Regions from separate parts of the Nocardia sp. NPDC004582 genome, predicted to be linked through region 3. Evidence: riboswitches for the same ligand, from Rfam matches in the RefSeq annotation. Region 3 holds a riboswitch; each other region holds the start of a gene.

Region 1 (4,203 bases), on a different contig from region 3:
ATCGGCCCGGCCTGCCCGATGGCCAGCTGCCCGGCCGACCCGGCCACCAGCGTCATCGACACCGCGATGATCGCGTACGCCAGGATCTGGGTGCCCACCGAGATGCCGTAGTCGTCGGCGACCAACGGAATCGCCACGCCGGCGACCCCGAACGCGAGCAGCGCGTGCCACCAGCGCACTCGCAACTCCCGGCCCGAGCCCAGGAACGTCCCGGTCATGGGCTCGGATTCGATGGCGGGCGGCCGGGCCAGCAGCCCGCCGGGCCGCAGCACCAGGAAGATCACCAGCAGTCCGAACGTGATCAGATCCCGATAGCCGTCCCCGAACCAGTAGATGCCGAACGCCTCCACCAAGCCGAGCACGAAGCCGCCGAGCACCGCGCCCGGAATCGACCCGAGCCCGCCGATGGTGGCCGCCACGAACCCGGTCATGCCGACCACGCCGCCGCTGGTGGGCGAGATATTCGAGTTGTAGAGGCCGACGAAGATGCCCGCCAGCCCGCCCAGCCCGGAGGCGATGGCGAAGGCCAGCGACTGCACCCGCCCGACCCCGATCCCCATCTGCGCGGCGGCATCCGGATCCTGCGCGGTCGCGCGGATCGCCAGCCCGTGCCGGCTGAACCGCAGGAACGCCCACAGCCCGCCCATAACCAGCAGGGTGATGGCGAACATGACCACGTCCGAGGTGCCGAACCGCACCCCGCCCACCTGAAAGTTGTTGGTGGACAGCACCTGCGGGAAGGGCCGGGTGTCCGGCCCGAACACCAGGGCCACCACGTTCTCGATGATGAGCCCCACCGCCACCGTCGCCAGCAGCGCCGCGATGGCCGGGGCCCGGCGCAACGGCCGCACCGCCAGCACGTCGATGGCCACTCCGACCAGCGCCGTCACCGCCACCACCACGACCAGCGCGGCCCACCACGGCACCCCGTGCTGGGCGATCAGCCACCAGCCCAGCACCGAACCGAACGCGAAGATCGAGCCGTGCGCGAAATTGATGACATTGCTGACCCCGAAGATCAGGGTGATGCCCACGGCGATCAGCGCGTACGCGTTGCCGTGGACCAGACCCGCGATGAGCGTGTCGAACATCTACTTCTTGCTTCCGACGGGCACGAACTTGCCGTTCTGCAGAATCAGCTCGATCGGCTTGACCCCGCTGGGGCGGCGCGTCTGCTGATCGAAGGCGAAGGTGCCCAAGCCGATTCCGTCGAAGTCCTTGACCTCGCGCAGCCCCTTCAGCACACCCTCCCGGGTCGCACCGCCCGCCTTGGCCGCCTTCACCACCGCGTTCAGGGCGTCATAGGCGTACACATTGAAATCGCCCGGATCGGTGTTGAACTTGGCCCGGAACTTGGTGACGAAGTTCTGCACCTTCGGACTCGGATCCGAGGGCGTGAACACGCCGTTCACGATGTCGCCCTCGGCCGCCGCGCCCGCCAGGTCGATGAACTGCGGCGTGTTCTGCCCGCCGAAGAACTGCCCGGTGAACCCGACGTCCCGCAGCTGCTTGACCACCAGCGCCCCGTCCGGTCCATATCCCAGGTGCACGAAGGCATCCGGGTTGGCGTCGCGGCCCTTGATCAGCACCGGCCGGAAGTCCTGCGAATCCGGCAGGATCGCCGAGGAATAGGCGATCTCGATGCCCTTCTCCTTGGCGAACTGTTCGAAGAACTTGAAAGCCTGCTTACCCCAGTCGGTTTCGAGGTAGACGACCGAAACCTTCTTCGCCTTGGAGCGCACCCATTCGGCGTTGCGCTCCATGTACACGTCCAAGGTGATGGACGGACTCCACGAATAGTCCCCCGCCTTGGTGAAATCCACCGCGGAGTTGGTGAACCCGTACTGCACCAGCTTGCCCCGGTTGTACACCGGAGACGCCGCGATCGACGCGGGCGAGGAGAAGTCCCCCAGCTCCGCGATGATCGACTGATCACCCACGAACTTGGTCGCGATCGGCACCGTCTGCTTCGGATCCGACTGCGAATCCTCCCACTTCAGCGCCACCTTCTTGCCATTGATCCCGCCCGCGGCATTGATCTCGTCCAGCGCCAGATCGAACCCCTGCTGCCAGAGCCGCCCGTACTCGGCGGAATTGCCCGTCTTGGGCCCGGAGACACCGAAATACACCGTGTCGGAACTGCTTCCGGACGAGTCGCTACCGCAGGCCGCCGCCAGACTCGCGACCAGGGCCGCCGCCCCGACACCCACCGCCACCCGGAAACCACGCGACCGGGACAAGATCCTGCTCATAGCTACCTCTACATTCGCGCACCGGCACACCGCCGGGCAGGGGGACACGACCGCGACAGAGGAATGCGCGGTCCTGGCGCTTGCGCCACCCGGTCGGGCAGCGCCTGGTCGTCACCCGGGGCACCCCACCGCCCACGCGAGGGTTGCCGATCAGCCAGCCGGGGCTCGAAAAACGCTGATACTCGTGACCGTGTCCAGAAAGGTAGCCGTGACAACCGGCGGCCGACACCGTTCGAATCACCCTGATGCCAAACGCCACCCGGCCCCGCCGCCGGGAAATCTCCTGTCGCCCCCACGAATTGCCCCCTCGGCGGCATCGCCCCCGCGGACGCCGCCGCTCGCCCCTACGTCAGATGCGCTGCCAGCCAGGCCGGGAACTCGGTCAGATCGCGCAGCACCACATCCGCGCCCGCCGCCGACAACTCCTCGGCCGTGTAGGGCCCGGTGGTCACCGCCACCGAGGTCGCGTCCGCCACCTTGGCCGCGCGCACATCGCCGAGATGATCACCCACATAGATCGAGGCGCCGCGCTCCAGCAGCACCTCCCCCTTCTCCTCCGCCCAAGCGCCGCCGACCAGCTCGTCGACCGCCAGCCCCAGATGATTCAGATGCAGTTGCGCGTGCGGGCCGTTCTTCGCGGTGATCACCAGCACCCGGCCCCCGGCCTGGTGCACCGCCGCCAGCGCGTCCACCACGCCGGGCAGATGGTCCGACGCGTGCACCGCCAGCTCCGGATACATCTCCCGGTACATGGCCACCACGCCCGGTACCTCGTGCTCCGGGAACCACTGCGCCGCCTCGTGCGCCAGCGGCGGACCCAGCCGCGACACCACCAGCTCCGAATCGATCGGCACCCCGGTCCGCGCGGCGACGGCATCCCACACCGCGGCGATCCCCGGCCGCGAATCGATCAGCGTCATATCCAGGTCGAACCCGACCACGAGACCACCGGCGGAACCGCTCGAATCATCAACAGCCACGCCCCGACCCTACGGCCCGCCGGTTCCCGCCCCGCGCCTCGACCGCCGCGCACCGCGAAAATCGGAGGCGAGGCCACCGATCCGCGACCTAGGCTCGACCCCATGCCGAGCGATCAGGGAACGCTGTTCTGTGGAACCGAACTGGCCGAGCGCATCGAGCGGGCCGAAGCCGAGCTGATCGCCAAGGGCAGCGGGGCGGCCGCGACCCGGCTCGGCCCGGACGCCGGATTCGTGATCCCGATCGCGGGCGGGGTGGCGTCCTTTGCCGAGGACGGGTCACCGCTGAACAAGATCGCCGGACTCGGATTCGCCGGAATCCCCGAGCCGTCGGAACTCGACGCGATCGAGCAGCTCTGCGCGGAACGGAAAACACCTGTGCAGGCCGAGGTCTCACAACTCGGCGACCCCGGCGTCGGGGAACTGCTCACCGAGCGGGGCTACCGCCTGGTGTCGTTCGAGAACGTGCTCGGCCGCGAACTGCGCGGCGCACCGGTCGCGACCGTCGCCCCCGGTGTCGAGGTGACCCACAGCGGCGAAGACGAATTCGACACCTGGCTCGATGTCGTCGCGGAAGGCTTCGCCCACCCCGACACGCAGGGCGTGGCCTCCCACGAGGAATTCCCCGCCGACATCATCGCCCGCGCCATGCGCGACCTGACCGGCGCGGCGGACGTCCAGAGGTATCTCGCCCGGCGCGACGGCGGCGTGGCGGGCGGAGCCAGCCTGCGTATGTCCGGCGGCATCGCCCAACTCACCGGCGCAGCAACCCATCCCACACATCGGCGGCACGGCGTGCAATCGTCACTGCTGTCGGCCCGCCTCGCCGAGGCAGCCGCGGCCGGCTGCGACATCGCGGTGGTCACCACGCAGCCCGGCTCCAAATCTCAGCAGAACGTCCAGCGCCAAGGCTTCGCGCTGCTCTATACCCGGGCCATCCTGGTCAAGGGCTGACCGTCCGAGTACAGCCGTAT
Region 2 (4,203 bases), on a different contig from region 3:
GGTAGCCGACCGCGCGGTACACGGCCTGGATGTCCCAGTCCTTGAATTCGCCGGTGCCCTTGCAGTTTCCGGTGCCGTCGAGCTGGGTGCGCTCGGTGCGCAGGCCCACGACCTTGCCGTCCTCGCCGAGGATCTCCGAGGGGTTCTCGAAGAAGTGCAGGAACAGCTTGTGCGGGCGGTCGCCGACGTCGCGGATGGCCCACTGCTCGAGGGTGTTGCAGATCATGTCGACCTGCTTCGAATGACGGCGTGCCGCTTCCGAACCCTCGTCGTAGTCGATGTCCTCCGGATCGACGATGACCTCGATGGTCGGCGAGTGGTCGAGCTCGCGCAGCTCGAGCGGGGTGAACTTGGCCTGGGCGGGACCGCGGCGGCCGAACACGTGCACCTCGAGCGCCTTGTTGGCCTTGAGGCCCTCGTAGACGTTCGGCGGGATCTCGGTCGGCAGCAGCTCGTCGCCGGTCTTGGCGAGCACGCGGGCCACGTCCAGGGCGACGTTGCCGACGCCGAGGACCGCGACCTTCTCGGCCTCCAGCGGCCAGGTGCGGGCGACGTCGGGGTGGCCGTCGTACCAGGACACGAAGTCCGCGGCGCCGTAGGAGCCGTCCAGGTCGATGCCCGGCACGCCCAGCGCGCGGTCGGCGTTGGCGCCGGTGGAGAAGATGACCGCGTCGTAGAACTGGCGCAGGTCCTCGAGGGTGATGTCGACGCCGTAGTCGATATTGCCCAGCAGGCGGACCTGCGGCTTGTCGAGCACCTTGTGCAGCGCGGTGATGATGCCCTTGATGCGCGGGTGGTCGGGCGCGACGCCGTAGCGGATCAGGCCGAAGGGCGCGGGCATGCGCTCGTAGAGATCGATGCTCACGTCCGCGTCGGACTTCATCAACGCGTCGGCGGCGTAGATGCCGGCCGGTCCTGCGCCCACGATCGCAATGCGTAGCGGGCGGGTCGCTGCACTCTGTTCGGTCATTCTTCCGCGCACCCTTTGGGTCGAAACTAAATTGCCGTCAAAAACTCAGCCGTCGCTCTTAGCTTAGGCTAAGTTGACGCTCTGGCCTCGGCGACCTCCGTTGGCCCCCGACGCTGCAGCGTTGCTGCGTAGTCTTGCTATTCCCGCGCTGGGGCGGGAAATTCTGCTGATTCTATCGATGGCACGCGCCGGCCCTCACAAGGGGACCAGGCATGATCTACCCATGAGCGACGCCGAGGAGACCCCGGTCCGGATCGACCAGAACGAGACCCGCAGCATGTGGCCGTTCCTGGTGGCGGCGGGAATCATCGCGGTCGTGATCCTCGGGATCGTGGTCGCGTCGGTGGTGTCGCCGGTTGAGAAGAATGTCACAGATTCCGATCGGCTCTCGGCGGCTGCGGACGCGTTCATCCGGTCCCGGCAGGACACCGGGAAATACGATCCGCGCCTGCAGTGTCAGGCCTTCGACGACAAGCTCTCGCCCTTGCGAATCGCGGTCGAGACCGGCGGAACCATCGCCTACAGCAAGCTGACCGACGCGACTGTGCAGGGCGACGCGGCGACCGCGCAGGTCTCCTTCACCGTCGCGGGCGCGCCGACCACCGCGCCCTGGCACTTCGCCAAGGAGAATTCCCGCTGGTTGGTCTGTAATTCGTGACATCGGCCGAAAGCGCCGCCGGGGTTTGACAGTGGGGACGGTTCTTCGGCAATCTCAATCCCAGGTCATGAGTACCAGCGCCAAGCCCCGGCTGGCTGGTCGGCAACCCTCCTCCGCGGTGGGGTGCTCCGGGTGACGACCTGGCCTCGCATCGGACAGCGATGCGGCAAGTGCGGATTCTCAGGAGGTTCGAGTGAGCGCGGCGCATATGAAATACGAGGGTGACATCACGCCGAAGCAGGCGTGGGAGTTGTTGCGCGACAACCCCGATGCGGTTCTGGTGGACGTGCGCACCGAGGCCGAGTGGCGGTTCGTCGGCGTGCCCGACACCAGCGGCATCGGCCGCCCGACCGCGCTGATCGAGTGGGTCGACGTCACCGGCACCCCGAATGCCCGGTTCGCGGATCTGCTGAAGCAGTCGCTGGCCCACCGGACTTCGGATTCGGAGGCGCCGGTCATCTTCATCTGTCGCTCCGGCCAGCGTTCGATCGGCGCGGCCACCGCCGCCACCACGCTCGGCATCACCCCTTCGTTCAATGTGGTCGACGGCTTCGAGGGTGCGCTCGACGGCCAGGGCCACCGCGGCAGCACCGGCTGGCGCGCCGACGGACTTCCGTGGAGGCAGTCATGATCACCGGCGGCTCTTTCGAGAAACCGCTTCCCGAGGGCGTCGGCCCCGCCACCCAGGCGGTACGCGGCGGCACCCGGCGTTCCGGCTTCGACGAGACCTCCGAGGCGTTGTTCCTCAATTCGGGTTTCGTCTACGAGAGCGCCGAGGCGGCCGAGGCCTCCTTCACCGGCGATATCGAGCACTTCGTGTACTCGCGCTACGGCAACCCGACGGTCGCCATGTTCGAGGAGCGGCTGCGCCTGATCGACGGCGCGGAAGCCTGTTTCGCGACCGCGTCGGGCATGTCGGCGGTGTTCACCGCGCTGGGTGCGCTGTTGTCCGCCGGTGACCGGCTGGTCGCGGCGCGCAGCCTGTTCGGCTCCTGCTTCGTGGTGGCCAACGAGATCCTGCCGCGCTGGGGCGTGGAGACGGTGTTCGTCGACGGCGAGGACCTGAACCAGTGGGAGCAGGCGCTGTCCGTTCCCACCCAGGCCGTCTTCTTCGAGACCCCCTCGAACCCGATGCAGACCCTCACCGATGTGCGCGCGGTCTCGGATCTGGCGCATGCCGCGGGCGCGAAGGTGGTGCTGGACAACGTCTTCGCCACTCCGCTGCTGCAGCGCGGCTTCGACCTGGGCGCGGATATCACCGTCTACTCGGGCACCAAGCACATCGACGGCCAGGGCCGGGTGCTCGGCGGCGCGATCCTGGGCCCGCAGGACTACATCGACGGCCCGGTGAAGAACCTGATGCGCCACACCGGTCCGGCGCTGAGCCCGTTCAACGCCTGGACCCTGCTCAAGGGCCTGGAGACGATGCCGCTGCGGCTGCGCCAGTCGGTGGACTCGGCGCTGAGGATCGCCCAGTTCCTGGAGTCGCATCCGGCGGTGGCGTGGGTGAAGTACCCGTTCCTGTCCTCGCATCCGCAGTACGAGCTGGCCAAGCGCCAGATGTCGGGCGGCGGCACGGTGATCACCTTCGAGCTGAAGGCCGCCGACAACGAGGCCAAGAAGCGCGCCTTCGAGGTCTTGAACCGCCTGCGGATCGTCGACATCTCCAACAACCTCGGCGACGCCAAGACCCTGATCACTCACCCCGCCACCACCACCCACCGTGCCATGGGCCCGGAAGGCCGTGCGGCCGTGGGCATTACCGACGGCGTCCTGCGCATCTCCATCGGCCTGGAGGACGTGGAGGATCTCCTCAACGACCTGGACCACGCGCTGAGCTGATCCGACGATCTTTCCGAAGGGCCGGAACCCACTGGGTTCCGGCCCTTTTCGATGGGCCGATCGGGCGCTGCCGGCCCGGTGGATCAGTGCGCGGATCCGGATTCGAAGGTCACCGCGTTGCCGAGGTCCATGCGTAGGAATTCGGTGATGCGGAACAGCTTCGGCGGGCGGGCGGCATCCGCCGGCAGCGACTGGAAGGCCTCGGCTTCCCCGACGATGCGCGGGGCGGCGAGTTCCACGTCCCGGCCGCCGATCCGCAGGGATGCGCCGCCGGCCGCCAGGACATTGCGCACCCAGTCCGCGCGCGAGCCGTAGACCAGCACGAACACATACCCTCCCGGGACGGGATGGGCGTCGAGCGGGGTGCGGTAGATCGTGCCCGAGGTGCGGCCGATATGCGTCAGCACCGGCCATGTCCCGTTCGCGATCGCGCGCGGGTTGAACAGCCTCTTGTTGACGTGCCCCCACCATCTCGGCATCGGCATCGGAGTCTCCTTCTCTTACGAGTGTAAGGCTGGCTTACGACTGTAAGGTAGGCTTACGGGCGTAAGCCTGTCAATACCTTCGAACCGGGAGCCGCCGTGCCGCGCCGATCGCAACCACTCAGCAGGGAACGTGTGCTGGATGCCGCCATCCGGGTGGCGGATCGCGGTGGCGCGGAATCGATCTCGATGCGGCGGGTGGCCCAGGAACTCGGCGTGGAGGCGATGTCCCTGTATCACCACGTGCCCAA
Region 3 (4,203 bases):
AGCAGCGCGACCGGGGTGTTCACCAGCAGCGACCAGCGCCAGTTCGCGTACTCGACGAGCGCGCCACCGGCGATCAGGCCGAGCGCGGCGCCCGCCGCCGACACACCGGCGAACACGCCGAAGGCCCGGGCTCGTTCCTTGGCCTCGGTGAAGGTCACCGACACCAGTGACAGCGCGGCCGGGGCCAGCAGCGCGCCGAACGCGCCCTGCAGCGCCCGACCGGCGAAGAGTTCGGCCTGGTTCTGCGCGAGACCGGCCAGCGCGGAGGCCGCGGCGAAGCCGATCAGGCCGACCATCAGGATCCGGCGGCGGCCCAGGTAGTCGGCGAGGCGGCCGCCGAGCAGCAGCAGACCGCCGAAGATCAGGGTGTACGCGGTGAAGATCCATTGCTTGTCACCGTCGCTGATGTGCAGATCCTGCTGGGCGAACGGCATGGCGATGGTGACGATCGTGGCGTCCAGGACCACCATCAGCTGCGCCATGGCGATCACGCCGAGCGCCCACCAACGCCTGGAATCTTGTGCGGGACTTGCTTTTTCGTCTGTACCGAGAGCGTCCGTCGCTACGGTCATGAGCCTCTCCTCTGGAGTTCGAAGGCAGCATCACCATAGTGACCCCCACCGACAATTGGCGTCAAGGGAAAAATGTCGCACTACGACAGTTGTCATACTGGGACAGGAAAACGCATCAAGGACCTACGATGGAGGCATGTCGGAGTTGTCAAGTCACATCGGTGTGATCTCGCGTCACCGCCCCGGCCTGCGTGAGCGCAAGAAGCAGCAGACCCGGGCCCGGATCATCGACGTCGCCCTGCGGTTGTGCGACGAACAGGGCTTCGACGCCACCACCGTCGAGCAGATCGCCGACGCCGCCGATGTCTCCCCGCGCACCGTGAACCGGTACTTCGACAGCAAGGAGGCGATCGTCATCGCCCCCATCGAGAGCTGGGGACAGGCCCTCGCCGACCAGCTGCGCGCCCAACCGATCTCCGGCGACGAGATGGAAGCGCTGCTCGGCGCGTTCCTGGCGGTGGTCGACCAGATCATCGACTCCGACGCGCCCGTGCCCTTCCGCTGGTTCCAGCAGATGCAGCGCATCTCCCGCGACAGCGTCGCCGTGCGCGCGCTCAGCATGGAATCGGCCGACACCAAGACCCGGGCGGTGTCGGAGGTGCTGGCCGAACGCCTGCGGCTGCCCGAGGACCACCTCACCGTGCGGCTCATCGCCACCACCTGGCACGGCATCGTGCGGGTCGGCATGGAATGCGAGTTCGACGACGGGGACGAGTTCGCCGACTGCACCACGGTCACCACCGCCCGCGTGCTCGCCGACAGCGTCCAGGCCGCATTCAGCGAATTCCGTCGGGTCTGTTGCGGTGCGACAACGACATTTCCCCCCGTAAACGGGGAAAATACCGCTGTGAATGCGACAAACCCCACTGGGTAGATCGGGGCGATCGGCCGCTAGAATCCCGCATTAGGTCAAGAGCATCAGCGATAAGGCCCCGGCTTGCTGATCGGCAACCCTCCAGCTGCGGTGGGGTGCTCCGGGTGCAGACCGGGCGTTCGAAGGCCGAACGCAAGCGCAACCAGGAGGTCTACCGAGATGTGTTGTTGTCGAAGCCCATTCGCTTCTCGATAACGTCAAACCTCCGCCATTCGGCGACCTTGTTTTTGGAGCAGAACACATGAGTGACTCGACCGCACCCGCGGCCGTCCCCGCTGACGACGCCCTGGATCCGGCCAACTGGTCCTTCGAGACCAAACAGATTCACGCCGGCCAGGCTCCCGATTCCGCCACCGGAGCCCGCGCCCTGCCCATCTACCAGACCACGTCCTACGCGTTCCGCGACACCGACCACGCCGCCGCGCTGTTCGGGCTCGCCGAACCGGGCAATATCTACACCCGGATCATGAACCCCACCCAGGACGCCGTGGAACAGCGCATCGCGGCGCTCGAGGGCGGCGTGGCCGCCCTGCTGCTGGCCTCGGGCCAGGCCGCGGAGACCTACGCGATCCTGAATCTCGCCGAGGCCGGGGACCACATCGTGGCCAGCCCGCACCTGTACGGCGGCACCTACAACCTGCTGCACTACTCGCTGCCCAAGCTGGGCATCCAGGTCAGCTTCGTCGAGGATCCCGACGACCTCGAGCAGTGGCGCGCGGCGGTGCGGCCCAACACCAAGGCGTTCTACGGCGAGACCGTCGCCAATCCGAGCAGCTCGGTCCTCGACATTCCGGGCATCGCCGAGGTCGCGCACGCCGCCGGGGTGCCGCTCATCGTGGACAACACCGTCGCCACCCCGTACCTGATCCAGCCGCTGCGGCTGGGCGCGGACATCGTGGTGCACTCGGCCACCAAGTACCTGGGCGGGCACGGTTCCGCGGTCGCGGGTGTGATCGTCGACGGCGGCGCCTTCGACTGGACGGTGACGAACGAGGCGGGCGAGTCCCGCTTCCCCGGCTTCACCACCCCGGACCCCAGCTACCACGGCGCGGTCTTCGCCGATCTCGGCGCACCGGCCTACGCGCTCAAGGCCCGCGTGCAGCTGCTGCGCGATCTGGGCGCGGCGGTGTCGCCGTTCAACGCGTTCCTCATCGCGCAGGGTCTCGAGACGCTGAGCCTGCGCATCGAGCGGCACGTGGCCAACGCCCAGGCGGTGGCCGAGTTCCTGGCCGGACAGCCCGGCGTCGAGAAGGTCTACTACGCGGGTCTGCCCGCCTCGCCCTGGTTCGAGCGTGGCAAACAGCTGGCACCGAAGGGTGTCGGCGCCATCGTGTCCTTCGAGCTGGCCGGTGGGGTCGACGCGGGCAAGAAGTTCGTGGAGGCGCTGGTGCTGCACAGCCATGTCGCTAACATCGGGGATGTGCGCTCGCTCGTCATCCATCCGGCCTCCACCACGCATTCCCAGCTGACGCCCGCCGAGCAGTTGGCTTCCGGCGTCACACCTGGTCTGGTGCGGTTGGCCGTGGGCATCGAGGGCATCGACGACATCCTGGCGGACCTGCGCGCCGGACTGACGGCGGCGGCACATTGACCGTGAACATCGAATCGCGAACGTCCCGGCACGCGGCGGAGCGCTTGCTGCCGCCGCCCGACGGGACGCTCGGGAGCATCGCCATCGGCGACGTGGAACTCGAGAGCGGGGCCGTGATCCCCGACGTCACACTGGCCGTCCAGCGGTGGGGCGAACTGTCGGCGAACGCGGACAACGTGGTGCTCGTGGAGCACGCGCTGACCGGCGACTCGCACGTGGTGGGCCCCGCCGACGTCCATCACGACCAGGCCGGCTGGTGGGACGGCAGCGTCGGCCCCGGCGCGCCCGTGGACACCCGCGAATGGTGCGTCATCGCCACCAACGTGCTCGGCGGCTGCAAGGGCAGCACCGGCCCGTCCTCGCTAGCTCCGGACGGGAAGCCTTGGGGCACAAGGTTTCCCGCGATCTCCGTCCGCGACCAGGTGACCGCCGAGGCCAAGCTGTTCGACCTGCTCGGCATCGACCGCCTGGCCGCCGTGATCGGCGGCTCCATGGGCGGCATGCGGGTGCTGGAGTGGATGATCGGCCGGCCCGAACGGGTCGGCGCGGCCCTGGTGCTGGCGGTCGGCGCACGCGCCACCGCCGATCAGATCGGTACCCAGACCACCCAGATCGCCGCCATCAAGGCCGATCCGGACTGGCAGGGCGGCGACTACTACGGCACCGGGCGCGCACCCACGACCGGCATGGGCATCGCCCGGCGCATCGCGCACCTGACCTACCGCGCCGAGGGCGAGCTCGACCACCGTTTCGAGAATCACGGCCAGGGCGACGAGGATCCGCTCGCGGGCGGCCGCTACGCGGTGCAGAGCTACCTGGAGTACCAGGCGGAGAAGCTGATCGCGCGTTTCGATCCGGGCACCTACGTGCTGCTCACCGAGGCCATCAACCGCTACGACGTGGGGCGCGGCCGCGGCGGCGTCGCGGCGGCGCTGGCCTCGACGCCGGTGCCGTGCGTGATCGGCGGAGTGGACTCGGACCGGCTCTACCCGCTGCGCACCCTGCAGGAGCTGGCCGATCTGCTGCCCGGCTCCAAGGGGCTCGAGGTCATCCACTCCAAGGATGGGCACGACGGGTTCCTGACCGAGACCGAGGCGGTCGGCAAACTCATGCTGGAGACCATGGAACTGGCCCGCGCCCAGCGCGCGCCGGGTCACTGAACCAGC
Region 4 (4,203 bases), on a different contig from region 3:
GGTGTCCACCATTACGCGCGATTCCTCGAACAGATCCACACCCACCGAGCCGTCACCGACGCGGCGAATCTGGCCTCCGCCCAGCGCACCTCGGTGCGCGTGATCATGCAGCAGCTCGATCGGGAACTCGCCGACCTGCCGAAACGCCTGCGGCTGCGGCGGTTGCGCGCGCTGCCGACCGTGCTGTTCGCGCTACTGGCCGATCATGAACGCGCGGTCGAGGCGGGCAAGGTCGCCGCGGGGGATGTGGACGCCTGGGGAGAAATCGTGGACATGCTCGCGGGCGTGCTCACCGCCCCGGTAGTGGAACGCGCCCCGATCCGCTGAGGCCGCAACGCAATCGGGCGGCGTGATCGAGCAACGCAATCGGGTGCGAAGTTCGGTGTGACCTGGCAGGTGGGCGGTGGCCCGGCTACCGTTGATTCTCGTGGACACCACGGCAGCGGTACCGACGGCGGGAGCCGAACCAGGGCCTACGCGCCCGCGACGGCTCGGCGTCGGACTCCCGCTGCTGGGCGGTGCGGCCGTCGCCGGCGGCCTGGCGCTGCTGCACTTCCGGGACCCGCACGTGCAGGGGGCCTACGGGTTCTGCCCGTTCTACGAATTGACCGGGTACTGGTGTCCCGGCTGCGGCGGCCTGCGCGGCCTGCACAATCTGACCGATGGTCGGTTCCTGGACGCCATCCACAGCAATGTGCTGCTGCTGCCGTTGACGCTCGGCTTCCTCGCCTGGTGGGGCACCTGGCTGGTGCGCGCCTGGCGGGGCCGGTCGGCGCCGCCGCCGCTACCGCGGATCCTGCCCAGGTCGGCGCTGTGGATCGCGGTGGCCTTCCTCATCGTGTTCACCGTCGTGCGGAACACGCCGTGGGGTACCTGGATCGCGCCCGTCTGAGCGGAGGATGCTCTTCCTATGAGCCAATCGCTGAAGGAGCGGGTGCGAGACAAGCTGATCCGTCAGCTCGAGGAGGACGGACCGCCCGATCCGGAGATTCCGGACACCCGGCAGGTGTCGGTCCAGGACGACCTGGACCGACTCGAAGCGGTCGACGAGGACGACCCGCTGGTCGAGGAGCTCGCGGCCCGCTACCTGGTGCCCTGACCCGCTCCCGGCGATTCGGAATCCGCAGGGCTCTCAGAATCCACAGGGCGCGGCGCCGTCCGCCGAACCGCCGAAGGGCCGGGTCTCCGGGACCGGGTTCCAGTGGCCGTCGGTGCGGGCGTAATTCCAGGTCGGACCGTGCTCGACCAGGGTGGCGATCGCGTCGATGAGGCGGTCCACGTCGGCAGCGGTGGTGCCGAGTCCGATGCTGGCCCGCAGCGCCGCATCCACCCCGAGCCGCGAGAGCAGCGGATGGGCGCAGAACCGGCCGTCGCGCACCCCGATCCCGTGTTCGGCGGACAGATACGCGGCCACCTGGCCGGGCTCGAAACCGTCGACGGTGAAGGCGACGATGCCGACGGCGTCGGTGCTGTCGCGCCACACGCGCAGGAAGTTCACGCCCGGAACGGTTTTCAGCCCGTAGCGCAGCCGGTGGGTGAGGTACTGCTCGTGTTCGACGACGGTGGTCTCGTCCAGATCGGCGAGCGCGTCGCAGGCGGCGGCCAGCGCGGCCACCCCGAGCACGTTCGGGGAACCGGCCTCGTGGCGCTGCGGCGCGGGCGCCCATTCGACGCTGTCGGTGGCGACCGAGCGCACCGCGCCGCCGCCCGCCAGGTACGGCTCCGCGGTGTCGAGCCAGTCCCGGCGGCCGACCAGCACGCCCGCGCCGAACGGCGCGTACGCCTTGTGCCCGGAGAAGGCCAGGTAGTCGATGCCGGTGGTGCGCAGGTCGATCCGGCGGTGCGGGGCCAGCTGGGCGGCGTCGACCAGGATGCGGGTGCCGCACTGGTGCGCGATCCAGGCCAGCCGTTCCAGTGGCAGCAGTTCGCCGGTCACATTGGAGGCGCCGGTAACCGCCAGCAGCGCAGCGGGTTTCGAGCACAGTTCGGCGACCAGCCGCTGGATGGTCTCCTCGATGGTGTCGGCGACCGGCACCACCCGGCGGCCGTGCCGGGTCCAGGGCAGGAAGTTGGCGTGGTGTTCGACATCCAGCACCACGGTGTCGCCGGGCACGCAGGCGGCCAGCAGGTTCAGCGAGTCGGTGGTGTTGCGGGTGAACACCACCACCTGATCGTCGGCGGCGTTGAGGAAGCGGGCGACCGAGCCGCGCGCCGACTCGTAGCAGTCGGTGGAGACGCGGGAGGCGTACCCCGCCCCGCGATGCACGCTGGCGTAGAACGGCAGCAGCTCGGCGACCCGGTCGGTGACCTGCCGCAACGCGGGGGCGCTGGCGGCGTAGTCGAAGTTCGCGTAGCCGGTGGTCCCGCCCTGGACCAGCGGAACCCGGAGGTCACAGCCGGACACGGTGGCGAGGGGAGCACAGGTCTGGTCGGCGAAAGCGGTCATCACAAATCCCATCGGATTCAGGGGACACGCGATCGGAAGACAGGAATCGATCGTGAGTCCGCGCTTGCCGCGCCCGGTCGGGCGACGGCCCGGTCGTCACCCGGAGCACCCCGCCGCGGTGGAGGGTTGCCGACCAGCAAGCCGGGGCTTAGCGCTGGTACTCATGACCTGAAAGCGAGATTGGCAGACGCGTCACGGGCTTGTCAACCCTGCCCGCCTTCGCCTGTCGCGGTCCGCGCACGACATTCGGGGCGGCGGAGAAGCCGTGATCGACGGCACCGGCGGGGCGGAAAAATCATCCGAAAGTTGGAGTGGGTGGGCCGCAAAGTTCGAATCGCGAGATCGTTGCTGAGGCGTACGGTCGACTAGGAAGTTAGGGTAGCCAAAGTGGGGTGCCCCGGAGTTGACCACGAGGAGCCGACCATGTTGGACACGGACACCAGCGCCCCGTTCTCGACGCTCATTCGCACCGCGACCGAGCAGCAGCACAACGAGGCCGAGCACTCCACGTTCATGCGGGACCTGCTCACCGGGCAGCTCGGCGTCGAGGCCTTCCTCCGCTACACCGGCCAGCTCTGGTTCGTCTACGAGGCCCTCGAAAAGCATTCCGCCGCACTGGCTTCCGACCCCGTCGCGGGCCCGTTCGTGAAGCCGGAGCTGGCCCGCCTGGCCGCGCTCGAGACCGACCTGGCCCACCTCGGCGGCGCGAACTGGCGCGAGGAGCTGCGGCCGCTGCCCGCCACCGCCGCCTACGCCGCCCGCATCGAGGAGTGCGCGCAGGAATGGCCGGCCGGGTACGTCGTCCACCACTACACCCGCTACCTGGGTGATCTCTCCGGCGGCCAGGTCATCCGCGGCACCGCCGAGAAGTTGTGGGACCTGCCCAAGAAGGGCGACGGCGTGCGCTTCTACGTCTTCGACGAGATCACCAATCCGGCCGCGTTCAAGCGCGAGTACCGCGAGGCCCTGGACCAGCTTCCCCTGGAAGGTCCCGAGGTCGATCGCGTGCTCGACGAGGCGCGACTGGCGTTCACGATGAACACCGACCTGTTCCGTGAACTGGGTGCCGAGACCAGCGCGCGGAACTGAGAACTCGTCACCAGAGGCCGTCGCACCCCGTTCATCAGGCGGGGGCGGCGGTCTTCGCCGTTTCCGGGGGTGACCCGTTGGCCCTGCTCGTCGGGGGCAGGGTCAGCGATATCACCCTTGCGTCGCGTCGCCGCGATGGGTTGCCATGGAGGGCATGAGTTTTCCGCTGCTGCTGAGTTTCGCGGGGTTGTGCGTGCTGCTGGCGCTCACCCCGGGCCCCGATACCTTCCTGGTGCTGCGATTCTCGATGGCCGGACCGCGACCCGGGATCGCGGCGGCGGTGGGTTCGGCGTTCGGCGGGATCGTCTGGGCGACGGTGGTGGCGGCCGGGGTGGCGGCGCTGCTGGAACAGTCGGCGACGGCGTATCGGACGCTGAAGGTGATCGGCGGAATCTACCTGCTGTACTTGGGGATTCGGGCACTGATCGAGCATCGGCGGGCGCGGAACGCGGAGGCCGGGCCGGAGGCGGCGGTGGTGCGGGGCACGCCCGCGTCGATGCGCTCGGCGTTCGCTGCCGGATTGCTGTCGTGTGTCTTCAATCCGAAGGTGGGGTTGTTCTATCTCGCGGTGCTGCCGCAGTTCCTCACCGAGGTGACCTTCCTGAACACGCTCACCCTCGGCGCCATCGAATCCAGCATCGCGGCGATCGAGATGATCCTGCTCGCGG

The links. A riboswitch is a leader RNA that binds a small molecule or an ion and turns the genes downstream of it on or off. The one in region 3 is predicted to bind S-adenosylmethionine.
Region 1: linked by a shared signal. The riboswitch ahead of ACWELJ_RS30615 (ABC transporter substrate-binding protein) and the one ahead of ACWELJ_RS15015 (bifunctional o-acetylhomoserine/o-acetylserine sulfhydrylase) in region 3 are both predicted to bind S-adenosylmethionine.
Region 2: linked by a shared signal. The riboswitch ahead of ACWELJ_RS11860 (rhodanese-like domain-containing protein) and the one ahead of ACWELJ_RS15015 (bifunctional o-acetylhomoserine/o-acetylserine sulfhydrylase) in region 3 are both predicted to bind S-adenosylmethionine.
Region 4: linked by a shared signal. The riboswitch ahead of ACWELJ_RS21910 (aminotransferase class V-fold PLP-dependent enzyme) and the one ahead of ACWELJ_RS15015 (bifunctional o-acetylhomoserine/o-acetylserine sulfhydrylase) in region 3 are both predicted to bind S-adenosylmethionine.

Annotation. Positions count from the first base shown of each region.
Region 1 covers NZ_JBSGCY010000177.1:3,851-8,053, reverse strand. Annotated here, with positions in the region: gene ACWELJ_RS30620 (ABC transporter permease) at 1-1,091, opposite strand, end outside; gene ACWELJ_RS30615 (ABC transporter substrate-binding protein) at 1,092-2,252, opposite strand; SAM riboswitch class IV at 2,324-2,442, opposite strand; gene ACWELJ_RS30610 (HAD family hydrolase) at 2,597-3,232, opposite strand; gene ACWELJ_RS30605 (GNAT family N-acetyltransferase) at 3,356-4,183, shown strand.
Region 2 covers NZ_JBSGCY010000030.1:46,153-50,355, reverse strand. Annotated here, with positions in the region: gene ACWELJ_RS11870 (FAD-dependent oxidoreductase) at 1-970, opposite strand, end outside; gene ACWELJ_RS11865 (Rv0361 family membrane protein) at 1,194-1,628, shown strand; SAM riboswitch class IV at 1,692-1,807, shown strand; gene ACWELJ_RS11860 (rhodanese-like domain-containing protein) at 1,837-2,259, shown strand; gene ACWELJ_RS11855 (O-succinylhomoserine sulfhydrylase) at 2,256-3,470, shown strand; gene ACWELJ_RS11850 (nitroreductase family deazaflavin-dependent oxidoreductase) at 3,554-3,955, opposite strand; gene ACWELJ_RS11845 (TetR/AcrR family transcriptional regulator) at 4,088-4,203, shown strand, end outside.
Region 3 covers NZ_JBSGCY010000044.1:2,330-6,532, reverse strand. Annotated here, with positions in the region: gene ACWELJ_RS15025 (MFS transporter) at 1-572, opposite strand, end outside; gene ACWELJ_RS15020 (TetR/AcrR family transcriptional regulator) at 709-1,446, shown strand; SAM riboswitch class IV at 1,480-1,591, shown strand; gene ACWELJ_RS15015 (bifunctional o-acetylhomoserine/o-acetylserine sulfhydrylase) at 1,688-3,037, shown strand; gene metX (homoserine O-acetyltransferase MetX) at 3,034-4,197, shown strand.
Region 4 covers NZ_JBSGCY010000083.1:543-4,745, forward strand. Annotated here, with positions in the region: gene ACWELJ_RS21895 (TetR family transcriptional regulator) at 1-327, shown strand, start outside; gene ACWELJ_RS21900 (DUF2752 domain-containing protein) at 428-892, shown strand; gene ACWELJ_RS21905 (hypothetical protein) at 911-1,099, shown strand; gene ACWELJ_RS21910 (aminotransferase class V-fold PLP-dependent enzyme) at 1,133-2,446, opposite strand; SAM riboswitch class IV at 2,502-2,615, opposite strand; gene ACWELJ_RS21915 (biliverdin-producing heme oxygenase) at 2,870-3,535, shown strand; gene ACWELJ_RS21920 (LysE family translocator) at 3,690-4,203, shown strand, end outside.